4 regions of the Priestia sp. 179-F W1.4 NHS genome follow, and region 1 is predicted to be linked to each of the others. Evidence: riboswitches for the same ligand, from Rfam matches in the RefSeq annotation. Region 1 holds a riboswitch; each other region holds the start of a gene.
What was found. A riboswitch is a leader RNA that binds a small molecule or an ion and turns the genes downstream of it on or off. The one in region 1 is predicted to bind cyclic di-AMP.
Positions count from the first base shown of each region.

Region 1 (4,351 bases):
AGAAGAGTTTCTTGCCAATAAAAAAAGCCCTAGCATATAGCTAGAGCTTTTACACATATTAAGCTGATTGCGTTACAGATTTATCGATACGCTTTGCTTCTGACTCAGCCACAATAACGGCACACGCAGCGTCTCCCGTAATATTTACAGATGTACGAAGCATGTCAAGCAAGCGATCAATTCCAATAATCAATCCGATACCTGCTACAGGCAGACCAACCGAACTCAATACCATTGCTAGCATAATGAGACCAACTCCAGGCACACCTGCTGTACCAATACTAGCAAGCACCGCTGTCAATACAACCGTCACAAGAGCACCCAGCGACAGGTCAACCCCGTATACTTGCGCAATAAAAATAGTCGCTACACCTTGCATAATTGCCGTTCCATCCATGTTAATAGTTGCACCTAATGGCTGAACAAAACTGCTGATAGACTCGGGGACACGAAGATTTTTTTGCGCCACATTCATTGAAATCGGAAGCGTTGCATTACTGCTTGATGTACTGAATCCAACTGTCATCGCAGGAGCAAAACCCTTAAAAAATTCAATAGGGTTACGTTTGGCCATAAGAGCGACTGATCCCCCATATGTTACGATTGAATGGATGAACAGCGCGAGCACGACTACAATCATGTATAGCCCCATCGCTTTAATTGCCTGCCAGCCTTGACTTCCAACCGCGGTTGCAAGAAGCCCAAATGTTCCGTACGGAGCAAACTTCATCACTAGATTCACAAGGTACATCATCAATTCATTTCCTTGCTCAAGTAAATTGTAAAGTCCTTTTGTTTTACTTCCAAGCATCGTGATACCAAAACCGATAAAGATAGAGAAAACAATAAGTTGAAGCATATTCCCTTCAGCCATCGCTTGAATTGGATTGACTGGAATCATATTTAAGAATGTCTCTCCAACCGGTGGTGCTTTTTCAGCTTCAAAAGAAGCGTTTTGTGTATCAAAAGATCCAAATGTACCCGGTTTAATTGCATACGCTAAAATTAAACCGATAATAATTGCAACGGTTGTTGTCACTAGGAAGTAGGAAACTGTTTTTGCCCCGATTCTTCCTAATTTTTTAGGATCTCCTAAACCTGCTACACCTAACGTGATAGAGAAAAACACAATTGGTACAACAAGCATTTTAATTAAGCTTAAGAAAATTTGGCCAAGCGGTGTAAACAAGTACTTGTCCAGCGGAGCAAAAGCACTTGGAGCAAAAGCATTGATTAACACTCCTACAATAGCACCAGCAATTAGCGCGATAATAATCTTTGTCGATAGCTTCATAGATTTACCTCCCGTAAATAAATTATATTAGAATGATTCTAACTACCATACTTATTTTACCATGCATTGAGGGCGATAACACTCAAAATATACAATATATTAAAAATTTTCAGATTAATAGTTTAGGAATATTTTTAGCTATACAAAAAACCATGAGAATATCATGGTTTCATAGACCTGTTATTCCCTCACTGAATGCTTACGGAGTTAGCTGTCGGATTCGGGTATGTGAGTTATCCTACTTGATTCATTCAAGATTCACCCCAAGTACATTACGCACAAATATGGGTCCTCCGTTCTCTTATAAAACAAAAGAGATTAAGCAAATAATTTTCTTTAATATTTTTGCATGATAATAATTGTTACTTTAATTAAAATTCATTTTATATGTTTCTATCAAGTTTTTATTCAAAAATAATGCATGATTTTATCGTAAAAAGTTGAGAATTGTTGTATTTTAAAATATTTACATCATATTTCAATAAACCAAAAACACCTATTTAACAAGACTTACAATCTAATGAATAAAAAATCAATTCAAAAAATAGTTTATAAAGTGAACTTTCTTCTCATTAATATCATTCATAAATATGTATAATTATTCCGATATCTATGTACTTTACTGCTTCCATAAATATTTTACTTATCAAAAAAATAACTCTTTCCAACTGTTGATTTTATCCCTGTACTGCTTGATATACACTCCCTAAAATTTCACTGACTTTATTGATGCGAAGAAATCGACATTATCAATTCCCCTTATTCTACTTAATTCTGCTCAAGATAGAAGTATAGATTTCCTACTATCTTTTAAAAAAGGAGCGGGTAATTATCATATAAAACTATCGGAGTTGGAACGGTACAAGTTCTTTACTTTTTACTTATTCCCTCTCGTTATTTAACCCATAAAAAAAGAGGCCGTGACGGCCCCTTTTTTATACAGTAACAGGTTCAGAACTTGCTTTACGATTCTTTAATTTTTCAACAATGTCACGAGCTACCCACACACCACACGCACTTGCCTGCGCGAGTCCTCGCGTAATACCAGCTCCGTCTCCTCCCACGTATAAACCGGAAATTTCAGTTTCAAACTTATCGTTTAACTTCGGGCGGGCGGAGTAAAATTTCGCTTCCACACCGTAAAACAGCGTATGTTCGGATGCTAACCCAGGCGTTACATGATCCAGTGCTTCTGTCATTTCAATTAAGCTTTTCATTGTATTGTATGGAAGCACTAAACCCAAATCACCAGGGACAGCTTCTTTTAACGTTGGTTCTAAAAAGCCTTCTTTAATTCGATTCGCTGTTGAACGGCGCCCCTTTAAAATATCTCCATACTTTTGAACAACTAAGCCTCCGTTTGACAGCATATTAGCTAATCTTGATACTTCGTGCGCATATTCGTTCGGCTGATCAAATGGATCCGAAAATTTATGAGAAACAAGCAGCGCAAAGTTCGTATTTTGACTTCCAAGCTTCGGATCTTTGTATGCGTGTCCATTTGCTAACATAATCCCTGAATGATTCTCTACTACCACATGCCCTGAAGGATTGCTGCAGAACGTTCTGACTCTTGTACCTACAGACGTATTGTAAATAAATTTCCCTTCGTACAAGTGCTTGTTGATTTCTTCCATAACAACGTTAGATGTTTCTACTCGAACACCGATGTCTACTTGATTGTTAATCATTTTCAAACGGCGTTTTTTTAGTAAGTCGCTCATCCACTTCGAGCCGTCTCGACCTGGTGAAACCACGACTTTATCAGCCGTAATTCTATCACCATTCTTCAATTCAATACCGCGCACGATATGCTGACCATCTTCTTTGTCTGTTATTAAATCAGCTACTTCCGTTTTATACTGCATATCAATTTTTTCTTTTAAGTATTCATAAATGCTTTTTAAAATTTCTAAATTTTGCTCTGTTCCTAAATGACGCACTTGGGCACGCAATAGCTTTAATCCTGCTGCGTATCCGCGTTTTTCAATTTCACGAACTTTATCAGTTAACGGATCCGTAATCGTATCGGTTGCTCCGTGTTTTAAATTAATTTCATCCACGTATTTAATTAAATCTACCACCTGTGATTCAGACAGATAATCCGTCATCCAGCCTCCAAATTCACTGGTGATATTAAACTTCCCATCTGAATATGCGCCGGCTCCACCGAAACCATTTGTGATAGAACAAGCAGGCAAACAGCCAGCAAACTCTTTTCTGCCAACTGCAGGCGGACATTTTTCAATTTTTTTCTGAAGAATCGGACAATTACGTCGATAGATATCGTGTCCTTTATCGATTAATAAAATAGTTGCTTCCGGTAATTTTAACGTTAGCTCATAGCAAGTAAAAATTCCAGCGGGTCCTGCCCCTACCACAATAACATCATAATTTGAGTTCATTGTACATTCTCCCATCATCTTTTTTCTTTGGGTAAAAGATAAAAGTTATTGACCGAATTTTCTTTTTTATTATCATTCGGTTATTTTCTAGCCATTTGATAATATATCAAAAACAAACCCTTTAGTCAACAATATACACGAACATTAAAATAAAAAAATAAAAAAACATTCGTTTTTATTTCAACCAAATAAAAACCAGCGAACGAATAGCAAGCGCTACGAAATGTTCACTGGTTCTTTAATATACGGAAGAGCAATTTCTACTTTTGTTCCTACTCCTACTTTACTCGCAAATGAAATATGCCCTTGATGCTGTTCGATTATTCGGTAGCTAATCATTAATCCTAGCCCAGTTCCTGTTTGTTTGGTGGAATAAAATGGTTCACCTAGCCGAGCTAAAGATTGCTCATCAATTCCACATCCTTCATCCTCGATAATGACCATGCCGTATTCATTTCTTTTCTCAACGGTAACTTTAACTGTACCTTTGCTCATTGACTCAAGCGCATTTTGAATTAAATTAATAAAAACTTGTTTAAGCGCATTTTCTTCACAAAAGATTGTAATCTCATCACTAATCTCATTAATAATACGACAATTTTTATAATTGGCGTGTGTATCTAATAGTAATGTCACGTGACGTATGATTTGA
Region 1 covers NZ_JBIQFF010000001.1:848,910-853,260, reverse strand. The annotation lists gene ACH0CI_RS04320 (dicarboxylate/amino acid:cation symporter) at 59-1,294, opposite strand; cyclic di-AMP (ydaO/yuaA leader) riboswitch at 1,475-1,629, opposite strand; gene ACH0CI_RS04315 (NAD(P)/FAD-dependent oxidoreductase) at 2,230-3,699, opposite strand; gene ACH0CI_RS04310 (ATP-binding protein) at 3,916-4,351, opposite strand, start outside.

Region 2 (4,351 bases), 130 kb from region 1:
TCGTAAAAATGCCCATACAGAAAAGACAATCACCACAAACGTCGTGAGTTTGATACCCCCTCCTGTTGACGCACTCCCTGCACCAATGAACATCAATAAAACCATTAAAAACACCGTTGCGTCATGCAAATGAGCTAAATCAATTGTATTAAAGCCAGCGGTTCTTGTTGTTACCGCTTGAAAATAAGAAGCCCATACTTTGTCTCCTAATGATAAATTTCCGAGCGTATGCGAATTGCCGTACTCTAAGAAAAAAATAAAAAGCATGGCAATCACGTTAATGGCGAACGTGCTGATAATCATAATTTTTGAATGCAGCGTTAGTTTTTTATACGATTTTTTCACCCACATATCAGCAAGGACGGTAAACCCTAACCCACCAATAATAAAGAGAAAAGAAATCGTGATGTTAATAATAGGATCTCCTACATACTGAACTAAGTTATCAGACAGTAGTCCGAACCCTGCGTTATTAAAAGCCGAAATCGAATGAAACAAGCTAAAGAACAGCCCCTTAGACCATCCGAATTCCGGAACCCAGCGTATCGCTAAAAAGAGCAGTGCAACAAACTCAATTAAAAATGAAAAGATGAACAACCTTTTAACTAGCAGCACAACTCCACCGACGCTCGTCTGATTTAATGCCTGCTGAACGAGCATACGCTCTTTAAATCCAATTTTTTTACCTAGCATCATAAAAATCAGCACGGCAAATGACATAATGCCGAGACCGCCTATTTGAATTAACAGCATAATAATCGTTTGACCGATGACGGTAAAACGCGTACCTGTATCTACGACGGCTAAGCCGGTCACTGTCATAGCGGAAGTAGATGTAAAAAGGGCGTCTACCCACCGGATTGGCTCAGTAGTAGAAAAAGGCATCATCAATAGAAGAGCACCAATAATAATTCCTCCGCCAAAAATGGAGACAAGCAGCTGCGGAGGAGTGAGTTTAATGATTTGTTTTTTCATGAGTTAAACTCCTTCTTCTTCAAAACGGTTCAAATCGCGATTATGTCCGATAACAATCAGCATATCTCCTTGTTCAATTATTTCATGCGCGGTAGGCGAAATCACCATTTCCCCGTCTTTTCGCTGAAAGCCGATAATATTGCAGCCGTACTTGGCACGAATGTTCAAATCAAACAGCGTTTTATTATGAAGCTTTTTAGAAGCGACAATTTCGACAATACTATAATCCTTTGACAGTTCAATGTAATCAATGATCTTTTCTGACACCACGTGATGAGCAATCCGCTTCGCAATATCGCGCTCAGGATGAATGACTTTGTCCGCTCCTATTTTCTCCAGCACTTTTTGATGATACATATTCACCGCTTTTACCCATACTTGCTTAACGCCCATATCTTTTAAAAGCATCGTTGCAAGCACGCTTGCTTCAATATCGTCTCCAAACGAAATAAGAGCATGATCAACGTTACGAATGCCTAGCCCTTTTAAGCTAGCTTCATCAATTGCGTTCGCTTGCACGACATATGTAGCTGAGTTGCTATATTTCTTTACTACCTCCTGATTGCGGTCAATAGCGAGCACATCCACATCCAAATTAGCAAACTCTTCAACCAAACTGCCTCCAAAACGACCTAATCCCAATACAGCAAACTGTTTTTTCATAATGTATTTATTCCTTTCTTCAACTGCTGTGTGTTCTCTTAGCTTATACTTTTTCTAAAAAATTACATGTTTTTCTTAAAAAAAGCGCAAAAAAACACAGGAAGGCTCCTGTGTTTTTTCACACTCTTCCCCCTCAAAACGCTTGCGAAGTTAGCTGTCGGGTTCGGGTTTTAAGAGTAACCCTACCTTTTTAAGGATTCACCCCGGAGCACAATATGTGCGTAAATAATGGGTCCTCCGCTCCGTAATGGATTAAGCGATTTTTATTCAAATGTCTATGATCTATTTTTTAGAATAATCGACTCGATTCATGATACGTTTCACTTCACGAAAGCTATCTTACTCCTGTGGATTTTGTCTGTCAAGATATTTTTAGGGAAGACATCACTTGCGCTGCAAACTGCAAAAATCATATAAATCTAAACTGACAATCAGTTTGTGAAATTGATCAAACAAATTAATAACAGCCAAAAGCTCTAATAGCTGCGTATCACTGTAAAATTTCTTTAATTGATCCATATCAGCATCCGTCAAATCCCTTGGACGCACTCGGTATACATCTATAAATCGAAACAGCAGTCGATCTTTTTCTTCCAGCTCTTTTTCTCTTAACACTTTTTGATTAAGCGTCTTATCGCCTACATATGACATGCTCATACACGTCTCACAGCCGTTAACACCTGCTAGATAAAGCCTGATTTTTTCCTTAGTCTCTCTTTTTACTATATCACTGTTCCAAAGCTTGTCGTATAGCTCATCATACAACCTTTTTACATCTGGAATTAAATTCAGTGCTTTTTCAAAATTTGTTCCCTCTTCGTTTGTTAACAAAACTCTTGCCATTTTTCACTCACTCCTTTTTAATTATTATAGTAAAAAAAATGGAGATTTCAGATAACAAATAAAACATATTATCTGCTATTACTAATCAAATGAAACATTAATATGAAAGAAGGTTTTCAATTGAAAATTGATGAAATTGATTTATCGATTTTGCAGGCACTGCAGCAAAACAGCCGTCTTTCCTTAAGAGAGCTAGGAAAACAAATTAGCCTGTCTCCTCCTTCAGTGGCAGAGCGAGTAAGACAGCTAGAGAGCTTTGGTATTATAAAAGGATATACAATCGATATTGATTATGAAAAGCTGCAGTTGCCCGTCTCGTGTTTTATTGAAGTAACCATGAAAAACGGAGAGCACGAGCGTTTTAAAAGATTTATTTCTCAGTATCCCTATGCTTTATTCTGTGAACGCATCGCCGGACAGGCTTGCTTCATTACAAAGCTTCAGCTTCCTCACCTGCACGTACTCGAGCAATTTATTAACGAAATTACACCTTATGCCAAAACGATTTCACACATCGCCCTTTCTCACGTGGAGATGTCTTCTGCATTATTGAGTCATTTAAAAGATGAAAAGTGATTGAAACATACGTTCACCGTACTAACGAAAAGATCCGAACGATTCATCGTTCGGATCTTCTTTCCACTAAACTAATTCTGTCCTAGCCTCTTTTATTCGTCCAAAAGCATAAAAAATAACCCTCCAAAGCTGGAGGGTATAAATTTTCCGAATAATGAAAGTTTTACAATTTCATTCTATCAGGTACCGACATTTCTGTCTACTTAAAAATGTAAAAGAGCTCTCTATTAATAGAAAGCTCTTTTACCTGCTTGTTTTTTGAAAACAATCAATCTATATAAAAGGGAACTACCTAAGGTTGAAAGTCACGTGAAACCTTGGTAGTTGATCCTGGATATACCGGTTGATATGATTCAAAACAAGTTCTTTCATCATTTCTTCTTTGACTTCTGATTCCGTTTTTTTATCTTTTTGTTTTAAAATAAGAATATAATAGACTTTACCCATTTTAATGGGCTTACTACACTCTCCGATGTGCTGTTTTTTTAAAACATCTATAAAAGAGGGAGATAGATTCGAAAGCTTTAGATTATCATCATTCTCTATTTTGCTGATGGTCTGGACATCAGCATATTTTTTTTGAACGTCTTGAAGCGATGTTCCTTTTTGCAGCTCAGCCGCAACGGTCTCGGCATCATGTAAAGTTGTAAAAGTTAGCTGCGAAAAAGATACGCGCGTTACATCATTCTCAATACGTGTATAGTAAGCGTCTAGTTCATCAGACGTAATTTGTTTACGGAAATATTCTTCTAATTTAAACTGATTTATTAGCTGTTTAGTTACATCGCTAGAACGAATGTGCAAGACTTCATAGCCTTGTTTTCTTGTATCTTCGTCATATGAACGTTTGATTTGTTTCCACATATCCTCGACTTTTTTCTGTACCCTGTCACTTGTCTTTAGATGCGAAATTAAGATTTTTTGCATGACAAGCTGCCGCAATAACTCTTTGCGGTAGCCTGTATCATTTAGCGGAGCATCGGGATTTAAGAACCCTTCAACTGCTAAAAAACGATTGAATTCAGCTCCTGTCACCTTTCCTCCTTCATACGCTGCCACTTCTTTAGCAGAAGATAGCTGACTAATTTCTACAGAAGGAAACATCGTGTTTGAATGCTTCCCTCCGCAGCCTGTTAAAAATCCGAACGCTGTTAATACTGCTAGCAGCAGCTTTAACGGTGCTGAACTCATCCATTGTTATCCTGCTGCTCTGAAAGCTTCAGAGAAATAGTTTGTTTTTTTCCATTTCGGTACACGTCTAATTTTACCGTGTCTCCTACTTTGCGTTTTGTGT
Region 2 covers NZ_JBIQFF010000001.1:980,007-984,357, reverse strand. The annotation lists gene ACH0CI_RS05025 (TrkH family potassium uptake protein) at 1-975, opposite strand, end outside; gene ACH0CI_RS05020 (potassium channel family protein) at 979-1,638, opposite strand; cyclic di-AMP (ydaO/yuaA leader) riboswitch at 1,763-1,907, opposite strand; gene ACH0CI_RS05015 (carboxymuconolactone decarboxylase family protein) at 2,023-2,481, opposite strand; gene ACH0CI_RS05010 (Lrp/AsnC family transcriptional regulator) at 2,602-3,057, shown strand; gene ACH0CI_RS05005 (peptidyl-prolyl cis-trans isomerase) at 3,346-4,248, opposite strand; gene ACH0CI_RS05000 (S1C family serine protease) at 4,245-4,351, opposite strand, start outside.
Region 2: another riboswitch for cyclic di-AMP. It lies ahead of ACH0CI_RS05020 (potassium channel family protein); the one in region 1 lies ahead of ACH0CI_RS04320 (dicarboxylate/amino acid:cation symporter).

Region 3 (4,351 bases), on a different contig from region 1:
TCCACACACACCGCCTACTGTACCTGCAAGGATAGCCAGATACAAGTTCATATCACCTTGGTACACCCAATACCCTACTAAAGGTAAAACAAGCTCTGCGGGGACAAACTCAAACGTTAATGCTAAAATTACGCCAAAATAAGAGAGCTGTTTTAGTGCTTCAATTAAAGAAAGTAAAACCGACTCTAACAAAAATTCTCCTCCTCATGTCATTAAATCTAAGACTGCAAAACTATAATTTAGCCGATTGATAGATAAAAACCAACGCGACATAGTTTTTTCCTTTCCCTCTTTACGTATGACGTACTACAAAAGTTTCAATAAAAAAAGCGCTAGTTTTATCCAGCGCTTTTATAGTTTAAAGTTAATTTGAATAATACCTACTTTACGAAGAGCATCGTATAAAATAACTAAAGCCGGTCCTAAAAACAACCCGACAAAACCTAAAAGTTTAAATCCAATGTACAAACTAACTAGTGCAGCCAAAGGTGAAATACCCATATTTGTAGAAAACACTTTTGGTTCTACTACACGTCTTACTACCGTAATCACTCCAAATAGAATAAATAAGCCGATTGCTAATGAGTCATGCCCTTGCGTAAGAGCAAAAATCCCCCATGGAACGAGCACCGAGCCCGTCCCAAGGATTGGTAAGATATCGACAATTACAATTAATAAACTAAGCAGCGCGGTATACGGAACATCTAATAGCCAAAGCCCTACATAAGCCATTACAAACGTCATGACACTTAAAATAATTTGTGCCTTAATAAAACCAACCCCCGCTTGGATAAGCTGAGTGATGACAACTTGTAGCTTATATTTCGTTTCTTCTGTTAAAAATGACTTAATTTTATTTTTAATAGCAGGCAGCTCAAGGCTGATAAATACAAGCGCTACTAAATAAATAAGAAACTCTAGTAGAAATCCAGGAACAGTAGCAGCAAAGCTAATGATGATTTCCACGGTACTTTTTAATAGAGAATCTAATGAATTTACGGTTTTTTCAAGCGTGCGCTCGATAGAAGAAATCACTTCTGTAGGAAGAGCGTTTGAATAGTATTTCCACTTGATAATAGTTGGATAAATCGCGGTTTCATAAATTTCTTTTACAAATGAAGGCGCTATCTTTGAAAGAGCAACCACTTGCGTAACGATTGTCCGAACAATAAAAAATCCAATAAGTATGAGCGAAACAACATATAAAATGAAGGTCATAAGCACTGCATAGACTCTCTTCATTTTAAAAGATTGATGTAATTTTTGAACAATACCCTCAAGCGCTAATGCTGTTAATAAAGCAAACACAATCGGTAAACTGTAAGGGATTAACAAACATACGATTACTATCGAGGCGATGACCCATATTCGCTTTTTCCACATACTCTACTATCCCCCAACTAGCTAAGCTATCTCTATATTTACTGATAAAGAAAGGAACCAGTGACTGCTTTATGTAAGAATAAAATCTGGATATTTTTATACCTGATGTTACATATTATAGGGTCAATTCCCATAATAATAAAGGAATTATTATGAAAAAAGCTACTTATTCTAATTTTTTGAATAGAATAAGTAGCTTTTAAATTTATAAATTAGCCGGCTCTCATGACCTCTGTACCTTTTTTAGGGTCAAATTTGCCTTCAGATTTAGACATTACAATTGCTGCTAGTGTGTTTCCTACTAAGTTAACAACCGTACGTGCCATATCCATGATTCTGTCTACTCCCGCAATGAAGGCTAATCCTTCTGCCGGAACGCCGATTGTTCCAAGAGTAGCCAGTAATACAACAAATGATGTTCCTGGCACCGCAGCCATTCCTTTAGATGTAACCATCAATACCAGAATGAGCGTCAGCTGTTGAACGATCGTTAAATCAATACCATACACCTGCGCTAAGAATAACGCTGCAATCGCTTGATAAAGAACAGAACCATCTAGGTTAAATGTATAACCAATTGGTACAACGAACGATACGATAGCTTTTGGACAGCCCATCTTTTCAAGTTTTTCCATAATTCGCGGAAGAACTGTCTCAGAACTAGATGTACTGTATGCTAACAACAGTTCATCTTTCATATAGCGGAATAAGTGGAAAATGTTAATTCCTGCCCATTTCGCAATTCCTCCTAATACAACAAGTAGGAAGAAAATTAACGCTAAGTAAACTAAGATAACAAGCTTTCCTAATGAAAGGAGTGACTCTAAACCGAATTTCGAAACTGTTACACCAATTAAAGCAAATACGCCAATCGGAGCCACTTTCATTACTAGGTTTACCACGTGAAACATTGCGTGAGAAACGCCGTCAAAGAATTGAACAACAGGCTTTCCTCTTTCTCCAATTGCCGCTACTCCAAGTGCGAACAATACTGTAAAGAAGATAATTGCTAGCATGTCCCCTTCAACAATTGACTGGAAAAAGTTTGTCGGAACAATGTGTAAGAACGTTTCAGCCACTGACTTTCCTTCTTGCTGTTCGGATGTTTCAACGTATTGTGAAATATCACTCTTCTGTGCTGAATGAATGTCTACACCTTGTCCAGGGTGAAAAATATTAGCAATCAATACACCGATTACAATTGCGAAAGTTGTAATAATTTCAAAATAGAGAATGGTTTTAACGCCCAGCTTTCCGACCTGTTTACCGCTACCTGCTCCTGCAACTCCAACGACTAAACTTGAGATAACAATTGGAATAACAATCATCTTAATCAATCTTAAGAACAAGTCTCCCAGCGGCTGCAGGTATGTTACTACACGCGGATCGTTAAACCAAATTACTCCTACAAGAACACCGAGGATTAAACCGGTAAAAATCTGCGTAGCCAAACCAAAACGAATTTTTTTCATAGATGTACCTCCCCAAAGATGTATGACATTTGTATATACTTTTCTGAAAAAACAAAAAAAGACTATTCTTAAGAAAGAACAGCCTTTTACTTACGCTATTTTGGGCTCTTTCTCTCAATAAAGCAAACGAGGTTAACTGTCGGATTCGGAATTGAGAGTTTCCTACCTTTTGTAAGGATTCACCCCAAGGCAGCTTTACTGCCGATAATGATTCCCCCGCTCTATACGATTAAGCTTATTATTCAATTTTTATAAAATTAAAACGATCTATACGTTGTCATACGTTTTTTACAGTCAATAAAACTAAACAGAAGTCTTACTTTTACTTAACTTTATACTGCACAAATATTAATTTACTATTTTTCGACACGTTTTGTCAATACCCATGTTTATAAAACGCTTTCAAAAGACAATAATATATATTTATGCAAAAAAGCTATTGCAATGTTGCAATAGCTTTTTCTTGCTTTTTAAGTCTTTATCAGAAGTTTAAATGGCTATAAAATACGCTTATTTATTTTATAAAAATACAAAATATAGAATAGCCGCTAAAATAATTCGATAAATGGCAAACGGAACTAATTTAATGCGGTTGATTAATTTTAAGAAAAAGCGAATCGATATAAGCGCAAAAATAAAGGCGCTGATAAAACCAGCAATAAAAAACGGTAGTGCATCTGATGTGAAATACTGCCAGTTTTTAACCAATGAAAGTCCACTTGCTCCTGCCATAATTGGCACTGCCATAATAAATGTAAAATCTGCGGCTGCCTTATGGCTCATTCCAAGAAGAACCCCTCCTGAAATCGTTGAGCCTGAACGAGAAAAACCTGGCCAAAGAGCAATACATTGAAACAGTCCTATACCTAGTGCTTGTCCATAAGACATTTGGTCCACCGTCTCTACACGCGGACGTTTAGGTCCAAACAAATCTGCTAGAATCATTAATACAGCTCCGACCACTAAGCCAATTAGCACCGTATTTAAAGAAAACAAATGTTCATCAATGTAATCATCAAACAAAAGTCCTAACACTCCTGCGGGTAACAAACCAACAATTACCTGCATTAAATTTAAGCGATTTGTCGGTCCAATTGCAGCAGCTGGTTTTTTTCCCAATCCTAATAAATTAATAAAACGATCTTTAAAAATAACAACTACTGCTAAGATCGACCCTAGCTGAATAACAATCTTAAATGTATTAGCTACTGGAGATGAAAATAATTCTTTTGAATTTAACCACAGGTCATCCACAATAATCATATGCCCAGTTGACGAAACGGGAGCAAACTCCGTTAAACCTTCTACAATCCCTAAAATGATTGCTACAATAATTTCCCACATAAAGCTATGTACCTTGCCTTTCTTTCAAATTAATAAGCTTATCGCTTCGTTTTACATGCTCAACTATTTTCCTATTTTGACACTTGCTTTTTTATCATAATTGTTAAAACTATGAAATACAATGTGTATTTGCAAAAAGATAAGAATCTTTA
Region 3 covers NZ_JBIQFF010000015.1:17,522-21,872, reverse strand. The annotation lists gene ACH0CI_RS26115 (DedA family protein) at 1-192, opposite strand, end outside; gene ytvI (sporulation integral membrane protein YtvI) at 352-1,383, opposite strand; gene ACH0CI_RS26105 (glutamate/proton symporter GltT) at 1,596-2,855, opposite strand; cyclic di-AMP (ydaO/yuaA leader) riboswitch at 2,962-3,101, opposite strand; gene ACH0CI_RS26100 (undecaprenyl-diphosphate phosphatase) at 3,375-4,199, opposite strand.
Region 3: another riboswitch for cyclic di-AMP. It lies ahead of ACH0CI_RS26105 (glutamate/proton symporter GltT); the one in region 1 lies ahead of ACH0CI_RS04320 (dicarboxylate/amino acid:cation symporter).

Region 4 (4,351 bases), 800 kb from region 1:
CGGTTTTATCTAAAATAATTGTATTGATGTCACCAGCTGCTTCTACTGCTTTTCCTGACATGGCAATCACGTTAAACTGCGTTACTCGGTCCATCCCAGCAATTCCAATGGCCGATAATAAGCCTCCAATTGTTGTCGGAATGAGACAGACGAGCAGTGAAATTAAAATAGCCGTGTCGAGCTGAAAGTGCAGGTAGTTTGTGAAAACAGGAAGCGTCACAACTACTAGTAAGAAAATAATCGTCAGACTTGTCAAAACCGTATTTAGCGCAATTTCATTTGGCGTTTTTTGACGCTCTGCTCCTTCAACAAGCGAAATCATTTTATCTAAAAACGATTCACCTTGCTCACACGTAATTTTAATTGTAATTTCATCACTGACAACTCTTGTACCTCCCGTTACAGAGTTAAAGTCCCCGCCTGCTTCTTTCATAACAGGTGCCGATTCACCCGTAATAGCCGATTCATCAACAGACGCCAGTCCTTTAATGATTTCTCCATCTCCAGGAATCATTTCGCCTTGTGAAACGACGACGATGTCTCCTTTTTTTAGTTGCGATGCCGGAACTTGTATCATTTGCCCGTTTTGAAGCTGATTAGCTGTAATATCGCCTTTAGATTTCTTTAATGAGTTTGCCTGTGCTTTTCCTCGTCCTTCTGCTAATGCTTCTGCAAAATTAGCAAAAACAATTGTAAAAAATAACACGAGAGATACGGCAACATTAAACCCTGTGCTTACTGTACTTTCTCCGAAAAGGTCCGGAACAACGGCTAAAAAAAGCGTAATTATAAACCCGATTTCTACTACGAACATGATAGGGTTTTTTATCATCGTTCTTGGGCTGAGCTTGATAAACGCCTGCTTTACTGATTGAATAAAAATCGATGAAGCTTGTTTATCTACAGAACCTTGAATATGACTGTTGCGATCCAATTCAATATTATTTGCAAAATTCCGTTTATTCATTATGATCCTCCGCTTTCTTGATTACAGTGTTAAATACTCAGCAACCGGCCCAAGCACAAGCACTGGGAAAAACGTAAGTGCTCCTACAATAACGGTAGTTCCAATTAAAATGCCGCTAAATAAAGACGTATCTGTTTTAAATGTCCCAGGTGTTTCGGGAACAAGCTGCTTGGATGCTAGTGAGCTCGATACCGCCAGCATCGTAATTAGTCCGAAGTAGCGTCCAATATACATAACAATTCCCGTTGAAATGTTCCAAAACGGCGTTGCATCACCGAGTCCTTCAAAGCCGGATCCATTGTTTGCTGCTGACGACGTAAATTCATACAATGCCTGACTTAAGCCGTGAAAGCCAGGGTTTGATATACCTTCTATTCCTAAATGAGTGGTAAGTGCTACAGCTGTTCCTCCTAAAATTAGCAGCGGTTGCAAAATAAGCGTCACGGCAATGAGTTTCATTTCTTTTCCTTCAATTTTTTTACCTACGTATTCTGGTGTTCTTCCAACCATTAAACCTGATAAAAATACAGCAATGATGACGTACATCATAACATTCATAAATCCTGCTCCGACACCGCCAAATACGGTATTTAACATCATATTTCCAAGCGTTAATAACCCGGTAAGAGGCGTCAGGGTATCGTGCATGGTGTTGACTGCACCTGTTTCACTTGCTGTCGTCACGATGGCGTAAAGCGTCGACATGCCGACACCAAAACGGACTTCTTTCCCTTCCATATAACCGCTCGCTTCATTTAGATGAAAAGCACCAAGTCTTGGATTGCCTCCCCACTCTGTTACAAACGCTGTGCTTAAAATAACGATAAACAGCATACTCATCGCTACAAACAAGATGCGGCCTTGTTTACGCTGTCCGATCATTTTTCCGTACGTAAAAGGAAGGGCTGTTGGCAATAACAGCATAAGGACGATTTGTAATACATTGCTCCACGCATTAGGATTTTCAAATGGATGAGCTGAATTGACACCAAAAAATCCCCCTCCGTTGTTGCCTAGCTCTTTGATTGAAAGAAAAGAAGCAACTGGTCCCCTTGCTATTTGCTGCGTTGCTCCTTCTAATGTATGGGCAGTCACAGTCCCGCTTAACGTTTGAGGGACACCTAAAAACGCAAATAAAATGCCTGTTATAAAAGCGATAGGAAGTAAAATACGCGTAATTGATTTTACAAAGTCAACAAAAAAGTTTCCCATTTCCTTCCCTGCTAGCCCGCGAATAAAAGCGATTGCTACTGCAAGTGCCGTTGCTGGTGCTGCAAACATCATAAATACAACGGCTGCCATCTGCGAGAAATAGGACAAACCTGATTCGCCGCTGTAGTGCTGCAAGTTCGTATTTGTCATAAAACTAATGGCCGTGTTAAAAGCAAGAGCCGGATCCATTCCTTTAATGTGGCTTGGGTTAAGCGGCAGTACCTCTTGAAACCGGAAGATAAGATACACTACAAAAATCATAAACGTATTTGTTAACACAAGAGCCAATGCATATTGCTTCCACGTCTGATTATGCCCTTTAATTCCTGCTGCTTTAAACATAACTGTTTCTATCTTTCCTACCAAGCTAGTGTTTTTGTCGTTTGAAAACACATTCGCTATATAAATACCTACGGGCTTTGCAATAAGCGCTACAAAAACAAGCAGCAGCGCAACTGATAGTAGAAAAATCCCCACGTTTTATTCCTCCGCTTATTAAAATTGTTCTGGATTTAACAGTACATATACTAAATAAATTAAAACGAGAACTGAAATACCTAACAAAATGAACGACATGTTCACTTCTCCTCTCTTTCGTCTACTACATGAGACGACCAGCAAATAATTCCGTACATAGCAGCTGTTAATATGACAAGCGTTCCAAGCATGATCATATCCAAGTTGCTCCCTCCTAACTGTTTCCTGACAAAAATGATAGCTTCTAAGTTTAGTGACGGTTTCTTTTCATAAAGCATCACGTCCAAAAAAGCTAACCGTGAGACGTGATGCTGATTTTTCCCACTAAAAAACCGCAGAAGAGAGTTCTCTTCCGCGGTTTAATGCACGACAAATAAGCCGTGATTCACACGAATTTTTTACTCCCAAAACGCTTACGGAGTTAGCTGTCGGATTCGGGTTATGGAAGTAACCCTACTCAGTTAAGAGATTCACCCCTAGTACATACGTACAAAATATTGGGTCCCCCGCTCATAATTGATTAAGCGTATATTTGTTATTTAATTTTTAGACTTAATGCTGACTTTTACTGCTGCGTTTAAAACTTTGATTAGCTAACGTAGACAAATAGCGGTTTGCTAGATCAAAAGATTGCTGATCGCACATGGCCCGATATTCAATCATTTGAATCATTTGCTTAGATAAATGCATCCTGACGCTCCTTTCACCTATATTTTGAAAGGAGCGTACTATCCGCTGTTATAGAAAACGACCACGATTACACCATCCTCTCTCTTAACGCTTACGAAGTTAGCTGACGGGTTCGGGTCAAGAAAGTAACCCTACTCAATTAAGAGATTCACCCCTGATAATTGGGTCCTCCGCTCTTTCCTTCTCTTTCAGAAAAGACTCAGCGTTTCACAGTGGAACGTTTCATGAGAGTAATCTTACTCCTGTTAAAATTTACTGTCAACAACATTTTTTGAAATTTTAAAAGCTTTATTTTTCTATGTTTATTCATTATTTTAAAATAATAGATTCAAAAAAAAAACGAACCACTAATCAAATACCTTGATCAATGGTTCGTTTTTCACTTCGGCTAACATACGTCTGTTTCAGTCTCTTTTTTAGCTCATTTTCTCAATTTCATTTACAAGAATTGAAATGGCATCCGTTTTTGTTGCTTCACGCATTGTACGCTTCATTGTACTTGCCTGCTGCTGAAGCTCATTTACTTCACGCAAAAACAGTTCTTTTGTTAACTGCTCTTCTTCTACAACCATACAGTAGCCTTTTTTCTTAAAGGATTGTGCATTTAAAATTTGATCTCCGCGACTCTGTGCTTTTGATAAAGGAATAATCATCATCGGTTTATGAAGAGCTAAAAACTCAAAAATGGCATTGGATCCGCCGCGTGTAATCACATAATCAGTTGCCGCTAGAACATCTGGAAGCTGTTCGTTTACGTATTCTAACTGACGGTATCCCGACTCTTTTTCAAGGCTTGTATCAATATTGCCTTTTCCGCAAAGGTGTACAATTTGGAATTTCTTTTGCAGTTCAGGCAAAGACTCTCGAACGATTTCATTAATACGGCGTGCTCCTAAACTTCCGCCCATAATTGTTAAAATGGGGCGCTTATCATAAAAGCGTAGCCAGCTTTCCCCGTTCGCTGCGCTTCCGCTAAATAGCTCTTTTCGAATAGGTGAACCAACA
Region 4 covers NZ_JBIQFF010000001.1:1,651,136-1,655,486, reverse strand. The annotation lists gene kdpB (potassium-transporting ATPase subunit KdpB) at 1-967, opposite strand, end outside; gene kdpA (potassium-transporting ATPase subunit KdpA) at 989-2,650, opposite strand; gene kdpF (K(+)-transporting ATPase subunit F) at 2,675-2,755, opposite strand; cyclic di-AMP (ydaO/yuaA leader) riboswitch at 3,053-3,193, opposite strand; gene ACH0CI_RS09030 (hypothetical protein) at 3,209-3,346, opposite strand; cyclic di-AMP (ydaO/yuaA leader) riboswitch at 3,419-3,561, opposite strand; gene ACH0CI_RS09025 (undecaprenyldiphospho-muramoylpentapeptide beta-N-acetylglucosaminyltransferase) at 3,763-4,351, opposite strand, start outside.
Region 4: another riboswitch for cyclic di-AMP. It lies ahead of kdpF (K(+)-transporting ATPase subunit F); the one in region 1 lies ahead of ACH0CI_RS04320 (dicarboxylate/amino acid:cation symporter).